2 regions of the Schwartzia sp. (in: firmicutes) genome follow, and region 2 is predicted to be linked to the other one. Evidence: predicted binding sites of a transcription regulator. Region 2 holds the regulator's gene; the other holds the start of a gene.
What was found. The regulator HrcA, encoded in region 2, represses chaperone genes, less so after heat shock. The targets are predictions, from matches to a motif close to TGTTAGCACTCNNNNNNNNNGAGTGCTAACA.
Positions count from the first base shown of each region.

Region 1: the regulator HrcA is predicted to act here: its motif matches at 2,819-2,849, upstream of groES (co-chaperone GroES).

Region 1 covers NZ_CDXDFU010000142.1:181-4,419, forward strand. The annotation lists partial or broken gene dinD (DNA damage-inducible protein D) at 1-653, shown strand, start outside; gene groL (chaperonin GroEL) at 836-2,467, opposite strand; gene groES (co-chaperone GroES) at 2,502-2,783, opposite strand; gene ispF (2-C-methyl-D-erythritol 2,4-cyclodiphosphate synthase) at 2,998-3,474, opposite strand; gene ispD (2-C-methyl-D-erythritol 4-phosphate cytidylyltransferase) at 3,474-4,239, opposite strand, start outside.
Region 2 covers NZ_CDXDFU010000179.1:109-6,473, forward strand. The annotation lists partial or broken gene ACY69O_RS07780 (elongation factor 4) at 1-353, shown strand, start outside; gene hemW (radical SAM family heme chaperone HemW) at 353-1,489, shown strand; gene ACY69O_RS07790 (hypothetical protein) at 1,504-2,181, shown strand; gene hrcA (heat-inducible transcriptional repressor HrcA) at 2,345-3,367, shown strand; gene grpE (nucleotide exchange factor GrpE) at 3,386-3,991, shown strand; gene dnaK (molecular chaperone DnaK) at 4,052-5,908, shown strand; partial or broken gene dnaJ (molecular chaperone DnaJ) at 5,995-6,365, shown strand, end outside.

The sequences.
Region 1 (4,239 bases), on a different contig from region 2:
ACCATTTTGCGGGCACCCGCAAAATGGTCGAACTAGGAAGTGGAGCAGAACGAGGGATAGAAGATTATCACCTCTCCCGTTATGCCTGCTATCTGATTGCCATGAATGGCGATCCCCGCAAAGAAACAATTGCTCTTGCGCAGACATATTTCGCCGTCAAAACGCGTCAGCAGGAGTTAATCGAAAACTATGATGAACTTGATGAGGATACAAAGCGCTTAGCCATTCGACAGGAATTAAAAACACACAACAAATATTTAGCAGATGCAGCTCACGATGCCGGAATAAACACGGGCGTAGATTATGCAGTATTTCAAAATCATGGATATAAGGGATTATATGGCGGTCTGACTGCTCAAGATATCCATAAACGTAAAGGATTGAAGAAAAGTCAGCATATTCTTGACCACATGGGCCACGAAGAATTAGCCGCCAATCTATTTCGCGCTACTCAAACAGAAGCGAAATTGCGTCGCGAAAAAATTCAGGGTAAAGAAGCCGCTAACAATGCGCATTACGAAGTAGGTAGCAAGGTTCGTCAAACCATCGCCGATCTAGGCGGAACGATGCCTGAGAATTTACCTACACCGGAAAAAAGCATTAAACAACTGGAAAAAGAACAACAGAAAAAACAACTCCCACCAAAAAAATAATTCTAAACCTCCCGAATCCAAGGAGTTTAGAACCTGATACCAATGGTACAAATCAGATTTCTCTTATACCTATAATATTGTAAAACAACTGTCCTTAAACGCAAAACAACCGAACCTCATCCGAGGTTCGGTTGTTTTACTTATTTATTCAGTTTGCAATTATCGCATTCGTCCGCGATTTATCACATCATGCCCGGCATTCCGCCGCCCATGCCTGCCGGCGGCATAGCCGGTCCTGCAGCCGGAGCCGGTTTGTCAGCAACGAGGGATTCCGTTGTGAGAACCATAGCTGCGATGCTTGCTGCGTTCTGGAGTGCAGAACGTGTAACCTTAGCCGGGTCAACGATACCAGCCTTGATCATGTCAACATATTCGCCTGTGAGTGCGTTGAAGCCTTTGCCTACGCCAGCCTTCTTGACACCCTCAACAACGACGGAGCCTTCGAGACCTGCGTTGTTCGCAATCTGACGAACAGGCTCTTCGATAGCACGGCGTACAATCTCAACGCCAGTCTTGACATCGCCCTCAGCCTTGATTTTGTCGAGAGCCGGCTGAATGTCAACGAGAGTCGTGCCGCCGCCTGCAACGATACCTTCTTCAACAGCTGCGCGTGTTGCGTTCAGAGCATCCTCGATGCGGAGCTTCTTGTCTTTCATTTCAACTTCCGTTGCAGCACCGATTTCAATGACAGCTACGCCGCCAGCGAGTTTAGCAAGGCGCTCCTGAAGTTTTTCTTTATCGAAGTCAGAGGACGTCTCAGCGACCTGTTTCTTAATCTGCTCAACGCGAGCTTTGATGAGCTTCTGATCGCCGTAGCCTTTGACGATAGTCGTTTCGTCTTTGGAAGCGCGAACCTGGCTTGCACGGCCAAGGTCAGCAATCGTGACACTGTCGAGTTTGCGGCCCAGCTCTTCGCTGATAACCTGGCCGCCTGTGAGGATTGCGATATCCTCCAGCATAGCCTTGCGGCGGTCTCCGAAGCCCGGAGCTTTAACAGCCAGTGCACGGAATGTACCGCGGAGTTTATTGACAACGAGTGTAGCAAGAGCTTCACCGTCGAGGTCCTCAGCGATGATCATGAGCTCTTTGCCCTGTTTAACAACTTCTTCGAGAATCGGAAGAATGTCGCTGATAGCGGAAATCTTGCGGTCCGTGATGAGGATGTACGGTTCTTTGAGGACAGCTTCCATCTTGTCCGTATCCGTTACCATGTACGGGGAGATGTAGCCGCGGTCGAACTGCATACCTTCAACAACGGAGAGGTTCGTCTCCATAGTCTTGGACTCTTCAACCGTGATAACGCCGTCTTTGCCGACCTTCTCCATAGCTTCAGCGATGAGCTTGCCAGTCTCTTCGTCAGAAGAGGAGATGGAAGCAACCTGAGCGATGGATTCCTGGCTTGCGACCTTCTTGGATTTTTTCTTGATTTCTTCAACGAGTGCTTTCGTAGCGAGGTCGATACCCTTTTTGAGTACCATCGGGTTAGCACCTGCAGCAACGTTGCGCATACCTTCGTGAATCATAGCCTGTGCGAGGACTGTGGCTGTCGTCGTGCCGTCGCCTGCGACGTCGTTCGTCTTTGTAGCAACTTCTTTGACGAGCTGTGCGCCCATATTTTCAAACGGGTCTTCGAGCTCGATATCACGTGCAATCGTGACACCATCGTTTGTTATTGTCGGAGCACCGAATTTTTTCTCAAGAACAACGTTGCGGCCCTTAGGTCCGAGCGTTACTTTTACTGCATTAGCGAGTGCATCTACGCCTCTTTCGAGTGCGCGGCGTGCATCTTCATCGAATAAAATCTGTTTTGCCATATTCAAGAACCTCCAATAATTTGTGTTTTATCTATTAAAGAACTGCGAGGATGTCGCTCTGGCGAATGATGAGGTAGTCAACACCGTCTACCTTTACTTCGTTGCCGGAGTATTTTGCAAAGAGGACCATATCGCCTTTTTTGACTTCCATCGGAGCAACCTTTCCGCTCTCAAGGAGTTTGCCGGAACCGACAGCGACAACTTCACCCTGCTGCGGTTTCTCTTTTGCCGTGTCCGGCAGTACGATACCGCTTGCTGTCTTCATATCCTGTTCGGAAACCTTTACTACTACGCGTTCGCCTAATGGCTTAATCATGTTTATCTTCCTCCTATGTTTGATTTCATCTTCTTTGTTAGCACTCCATATAGTTGAGTGCTAATCACAAGTCTTATAATATACACTTCAAGTCAAAAAATCAAGAGTTATTTTTGATTTTTTGACATTTTATTTTTCCTCTGACCGAATTTTGTCTCTTTCCTCGCCAATAAAAGAACCCGGCAGATACCTATGCACCTACCGGGTCATGATTTCATTTCTTTTCTATTCCTGCTACAGCGTATGCCGACATTCCTTCTCCGCTTCCGGTGAAGCCGAGCTTTTCTTCGGTGGTCGCTTTAACATTTATCTGATCTTTATCAACTCCGAGAGCACCGGCGATATTGTCCCTCATAGCTTCTATATAAGGAGCAAGCTTCGGGCGCTGGGCAACAATCGTTGCGTCAATATTGCCTACCTCGTAACCCTTTTCACGTATAAGTCCCATAGCGTGAACAAGAAGCTTCAGACTGTCCGCGCCCTCAAACTGCGGGTCCGTATCGGGAAAATGTTTGCCGATATCGCCAAGCGCTGCCGCACCCAAGAGCGCGTCCGTAATTGCGTGGAGCAGCACGTCAGCGTCCGAATGTCCCAAGAGGCCTTTTTCATAGGGTACATCGACGCCGCCGAGTATCAGCTTTCGTCCTTCCACCAGACGGTGCACGTCATATCCCATGCCAAAACGTGTCATCAGAATTTACCTTCCTTCCATTTTCTCTTGAATTCTTCCGCTTTTTCGGAAACAAAATCCACAGCAGCATCGATTCCTTTTTTTGCCGAATCGAGGGCATCGCTGCCGAGGAAGGCTTCTGCTATCAGGAGGTCCTCAGGAGTCGTGATTTTTATGTTTCTGTAGTCGCTCATAACTACTTCCACCAGGTGTCCCGCACGCTCTACCAGGCTTGCATCATCTGTTCCCTTGAAACCGTCCTCGAATGCTTTTTTATATGCTTCCTGCAATATATCCTTCTTAAAGCCCTGAGGAGTCTGTATTTCCCAAAGGGAAGCGCGCTCCGGAGTGCGTTTTACTATGCCCCCTGCGTCCACAACCTTTATTGTATTTTTTGCCGGAACGGCAGCAATAGCCGCTCCGTTCTTTTCAGCGGCCTCTATGACCTTTTCTATGGTTTCCTTGCTGACCATAGGACGTGCGGCATCATGCACGAGCACGATATCCGCTTCAAAGCTCACGGCTCTGAGTCCGTTTGCTACAGAATCCTGTCGTTCGGCACCTCCTGCCACAACGGCAAAGGGTTTGATATCCGGAACGTGTTCAAGGAGCTTTCGTGTGTTTTCCACTTCATCTGCCCCGACTGCTACTATGATTTCACTCACTTTGCTGCACGATGACAGCTTCTGCATTGTACGCACCAGCATCGGCGTACCGAGAAGTGAGAGAAACGCTTTGTTTATTCCCGCATTCATGCGTTTTCCCTGCCCTGCGGCAGGCACTACA
Region 2 (6,365 bases):
AGCTCGTGAAACTCGACATCCTCCTTAACGGAGAGCCCGTCGATGCTCTTTCAACAATTGTTTTCGCGGATCATGCGGCTTACCGTGGGCGTCAGCTTGCGGCGAAGCTCAAGGAAATCATCCCGAAGCAGATGTTCGAGATTCCGATTCAGGCAGCGGTCGGAAGCAAAATTATCGCCCGTGAAAACGTACGCGCATTCCGCAAGGATGTCCTTGCAAAATGCTATGGCGGCGATATATCGCGTAAGCGTAAGCTGTTAGAAAAACAAAAGGAGGGCAAGAAGCGCATGAAGGCGGTAGGCAGTGTCGAGATACCACAGGAAGCCTTTATGGCGGTCTTGAAAATTCACTGATGAGCTACGGAGTCTACATTCACATCCCATTCTGCAAGAAGAAATGCCAGTATTGTGATTTTCCTTCGTGGGAAGGAAAGGAAGACCTCATGTCTGCATATACGCAGGCAATCGTCAAGGAAATTGAAGCACAGGAGCCCTTCCTGGCAAAGGCAGGCCCCGCGTCCAGCGTATTTATCGGGGGAGGAACACCGACGGTTATACCTATCACGCAGCTCGAACGCATCATTGATGCAGTGCGTGAAAATATTCCGTTGGAGCCTGAGGCGGAGTTTACCGTCGAGGCGAACCCCGGTACAGTGACGCTGGAGCATATGACGGCGCTCTACACCATGGGTGTCACGAGGCTCTCCATCGGAGCGCAGACCTTTGAAAATGATATTTTGGAGCGCATCGGACGCATTCACACTGCGCAGGATATTAAGGACGCGGTGCGCTGGGCACGTGCCGCGGGATTTACTAATGTCAGCATGGACCTCATGTACGGATTGCCTGGGCAGACAATGAAGAATCTCGTCGACAGTATAGGCTCTGCCATGGATCTTGCGGTGACTCACATGTCCGTTTATGGCCTTCAGGTGGAGGACGGAACTCCATTAAAGGCAAAAATTGAATCAGGCGAAATCACTCTTCCCACAGAGGAAGAAACGGAGGCCATGTACGACTACGTTGTGAATAATCTGCCTCCTTATGGTTTTGCAAGATACGAAATTTCGAATTTTGCCCGGGACGGCTTTGAGAGCCGCCACAATCTCGGTTACTGGACCGACCAGCCCTATATCGGCTTTGGCGCGGCAGCACATTCTTACTGGAACGGACGGCGCACGGAAAATCTCAGGACACCTGAGGAATACATCGCCAGCATCGAACGCGGTGAATCCCCGGCCCGTCCGGAGGAGCCGTCTACACCGGAGATTCAGATGGCAGAATTCTGTTTCCTTGAGCTCAGGACGGTGCTCGGCATAAACCGCGCCCAGTTTGAAAAACGCTTCGGATGCACGGTGGAAAGTGTATATCAGGAGGTTATTGACGAGCTTACGGAAAAGGGACTTCTGACATCGGACGATAAATACTTCAGGCTTACTCCAAAGGGAATGAAGCTCGGAAACGTCGCTTTCCGTGAATTTCTGCTTTGAGGGGGATAAATAATATGATGAAGAAATTTTTCGCGTCGGCAGCTGCAGCAATGCTTCTTATGGGAACTGTACCTGCCATGGCAGCACCTGAGCTTTCTTCTGTTCAGGTCAGCGAAGCACAGGTCAAGGCGAACAGGATTGTGCCGAATAAAAAAATTAACTTTGTGTTTGCTGAGTGGCAGGATTTCCGTACCGATGAAAACTTCATGCAGGACGATATCCGCACCACGGCTGATGCATATTGGATAACTCCGTACTGCCATGTAATGAATGAGCAGATTACCCAGACACGCACAGGAAGCAGAGACTTCAAAGCAATACCTGAGGCGGGAAAGGAATATCAGCTCCGCATCATGATTGCGTCACGCCGTCTGGATATTGATGCTATACGCGGCGCTGAAATTACGGTGAAGCAGGGACGGCGTGAGCTTGTGCCCATGCGCGTACGCTACACGAACATTCAGCGCGTGGAGGAGAAGGATATACTCTATTCCACCACATGGAATAAAATCGGTCTGGTGCTTGATTTTGCCGTTGAGGATGTGGATGAAAAGCTTCCGCTCTCGGTCACGGTCCGTGCCAACGGAAGCACACCGATTATTTTCCCCGAGTTTGAAAACAAGATTGAATACGACAGCTACGATACAAAGCAGCAGGAATTCAAATGGTATCCGCTGCATGACAGACTTTAATTAAGAAAGAAAAGAGGCAGGGCTGTGGCTCTGTCTTTTTTCTTTCCTGTTAGTTTATTTTTTTATTTTGACTTATTGACTTTTTGATGTATAAGAGGTATATTCTTTATAGGTATTTAGCACTCAACTGGAAAGAGTGCTAACAAACGAGGAGGAGGAAAGGATGGACGAACGCAAACAGAGAATTTTGCAGGCAATCGTGCAGGACTATATTGAGTCTGCTGAACCGGTTGGTTCCCGCACGATAGCGCGCAGACATGATCTCGGCGTCAGTCCTGCTACGATTCGGAACGAGATGGCAGACCTTGAGATGCTTGGTTATCTCGAGCACATCCACACGTCATCAGGCCGAATCCCGTCCTCCAAGGGCTATCGCTTCTATGTCGATGACCTTCTTCCGGCAAAACCGCTTGAGGAAGAGGAGAAGGCTCTTATCGACAAATGGTATATGGAGCGTGTCCGCCGCATTGATGAAGTCTTTCAGGAGACCGCGCGCATCATATCGCACGTTACAAAAAATGTCTCTCTGGTGCTTGCGCCGCAGATGACACAGGCCGCCTTCCGCTGCCTACAGTTCCTGCCGTTGGATGAACGCCGTGCGATTGCTGTTATTATGACTGATGCCGGATTCATCGAGAACAAGATAGTCCCGATTCCGGACGGTGCGGCATTTGAAGATTTTCAGCGCATGGCACTTGTTATTAACGGATGCCTTGCAGGGCATACACTCGATGCGATATCCCCGGCAGTAATGAAGACAATCCGCGAGGAAATCGGAGATGAAAGTCTTTTTGAAGCGGCACAGGAGGTCATTCACCGCTCACTGGACACAGGGAAGCGCGAGCGCCTCTATCTGGGAGGTACCAGCGAGATACTCTCGCAGCCGGAATTTCATGATGTAGAAAAGGTCAAGGAAATTCTGCTTATGTTCGAAGAAGAACAGCTTTTGAAGGACATACTTCACGCGCATCTGGGAGAGGGACTCAAGGTTACTATCGGTAAGGAGAATGAAGTCAGAGGCATGCAGGAATGCAGTCTTATGACAGCGACCTACCATCTGGACGGCGAGCTTCTGGGAACGATTGCTGTTCTCGGACCTACACGTATGGAATATGGAAAGGCGATGACACTCCTCAATTACATGAACGGCCATTTGGCCGACGTGGTCAAAAAATTCCGCTGGTAGCGGCACGAGGTGAGAAAAATGGCATTCATGAAGGATAAAATGAAGAAAAAGGATGAAGTGAACTTGGAAGATATGCAGGAGCAGATTAACGAAGCGGCTGCGGAGGCAGAAGCAGAAAAAACGGAAGAAACTGTATCCGAAGCCGAAGCACCGGATACTGAAGCGGCAGAGCAGTCTGTTGATGAAACAGAAAAGCTCAAGGCTGAAATTGAAGAAAAGAAAAACCAGTACCTGCGCCTGCAGGCTGATTTTGAAAATTTCCGCCGCCGTACGCGGCAGGAAAAAGAGGAGTTGGGCGATGTGGTCACGCAGACCATTCTCAAGGATATGCTTCCGCTCCTGGATAACTTTGAAAGAGCCCTTGCTTCCGACAATAAGGACAGCGACGGCTTCCACAAGGGCGTTGAAATGATTTATAATCAGTTCGCCGAGACGCTCAAAAAGAACGGCCTCGAGTATATTGAGACGGAAGGAAAGAAATTCGACCCGAATTTCCATCAGGCCGTCATGAGGGTTCAGAATCCCGACCTCGAGGATGATACGATTGCGGCGGAGCTGCAAAAGGGCTATATCGTCAAAGGACGTGTTGTACGCCCGAGCATGGTACAGGTTGTTTCCAACTAGTTCTAAGCTAGTGAAATAAATAGATATTTAACATTTGTTTTATAACAGGAGGAAATAAAAATGGCAAAAGTAATTGGTATTGACCTGGGTACGACGAACTCTGTTGTATCCGTTATGGAGGGCGGCGAGCCCACGGTTATCACGAACCCTGAGGGCAGCCGTCTTACACCGTCCGTAGTTGGTTTCACGAAGGACGGACAGCGTCTTATCGGTCAGCTTGCAAAGCGTCAGGCTGTATCAAACCCGGACCGCACAATCCGTTCCATCAAACGCCACATGGGCGAGAACGACTACAAAGTGGATATCGACGGCAAAGGCTACACACCGCCTGAAATTTCCGCTATGATTCTTCAGAAGCTGAAAGCTGACGCAGAGGCATATCTCGGCGAGACGGTATCTCAGGCAGTCATCACTGTTCCGGCATACTTCAACGACAGCCAGCGTCAGGCTACAAAGGACGCAGGTAAAATCGCAGGCCTTGAGGTTCTCCGTATCATCAACGAGCCGACGGCTGCTGCTCTTGCTTACGGTCTTGATAAAGACAATGATGAAACGATTCTCGTATTCGACCTCGGCGGCGGTACATTCGATGTATCTATTCTTGAGCTGGGCGACGGCGTATTCGAGGTTAAGGCTACCAACGGTAACACGCACCTCGGCGGGGATGATTTCGATGCCCGTATCGTTGATTGGATGGCTGATGAATTCAAGAAAGAAAACGGTATTGATTTGAAAGCTGATAAAATGAGCGCTCAGCGCCTTGTTGAGGCAGCAGAGAAAGCTAAGATTGAGCTTTCCAGCATGCTCTCCACGAACATCAATCTGCCGTTCATCACGGCAGGTGCAAACGGCCCGCTCCATCTCGACCTTACACTTTCCCGTGCTAAGTTCGATGAACTTACGAGAGACCTGGTCGAAGCAACCATGGAGCCGACGCGCAAAGCTATGGCAGATGCTGAGCTTTCCCCGTCCGACATCAACAAGGTTATCCTTGTCGGTGGTTCTTCCCGTATCCCGGCTGTTCAGGAGGCTATCAAGCAGTATCTGAACAAAGAGCCGAACCGCGGAGTCAACCCGGATGAGTGCGTTTCCGTCGGTGCTGCAGTACAGGGCGGCGTCCTCGTGGGCGAAGTCAAAGACGTGCTTCTTCTCGACGTTACACCGCTGTCCCTCGGTATCGAAACTCTCGGCGGCGTATGCACGAAGATTATCGACCGCAACACCACAATCCCGACCTCCAAGAGCCAGGTATTCTCTACGGCTGCAGACAATCAGCCGTCTGTTGATATCCATGTTCTTCAGGGCGAGCGTGAAATGGCAGCAGGAAACAAGACGCTCGGACGTTTCGAGCTCTCCGATATTCCGCCTGCACCGCGCGGAGTACCTCGTATCGAGGTTAAATTCGATATCGATGCGAACGGTATCGTTCACGTATCTGCAAAAGACCTCGGAACGGGTAAAGAGCAGAAGATTACGATTCAGTCAGACAGCGGCATGAGCAAGGAAGATATCGACCGTATGGTCAAAGAAGCCGAAGCACATGCAGCAGAGGATAAGAAACAGAAAGAAACAATCGAAATCAAGAATAACGCTGACAGCCTTGTATATCAGGCTGAAAAGGCTATCAAGGATCTCGGCGACAAGGCTGACAAAGCACAGGTCGAAAAGGTACAGGCTGCTGTAGAGAAGGTTAAGGAAGCACTCAAGGGCGGCGACAACGAAGCAATCAAGAAAGCTTCGGAAGAGTTGCAGAAACCGCTCTATGAAATGAGCGCAGCTGCATATCAGCAGGCACAGCAGGCTGCTGGCGGCGCACAGGCAGGCCCTGAGGGCGCGGCTCCGCAGCAGGATGCAAAGAAAGACGATGACAACGTCGTAGATGCTGAGTATACGGAAGTCAAAGACGACAAGAAATAAGAAGGACTGCGAATAAGCGCAGTTCAGGTTAGAGGAAGAGTGGGCTCCAAACTGCTCACTCTTCTTATTTACGAAGGTGGTAGAACGTGAGCGAAAAACGCGATTATTACGAAGTTCTCGGCGTTGAAAAGGGTGCCTCGGAAGCGGAGATAAAGAAAGCCTTCAAAAAACTGGCTCGAAAATATCATCCGGACTTAAACCGTGACAACCCCAAGGAAGCTGAGGAAAAATTCAAAGAGGTCAATGAAGCATACAGCGTTCTTTCCGACCCGCAGAAAAAACAGCAGTACGACCAGTTCGGCCATGCGGCATTTGAAGGCGGCATGGGCGGAGGCGGCGGTGCAGGCGGCTTCGGCGGATTTGGAGGGTTCGGAGGCTTTGGCGGAGGCGGCGGATTCGACGATATTTTCGACGCCTTCTTCGGCGGCGGCGGAAGCCGTCAGCGCCGTCAGGGTCC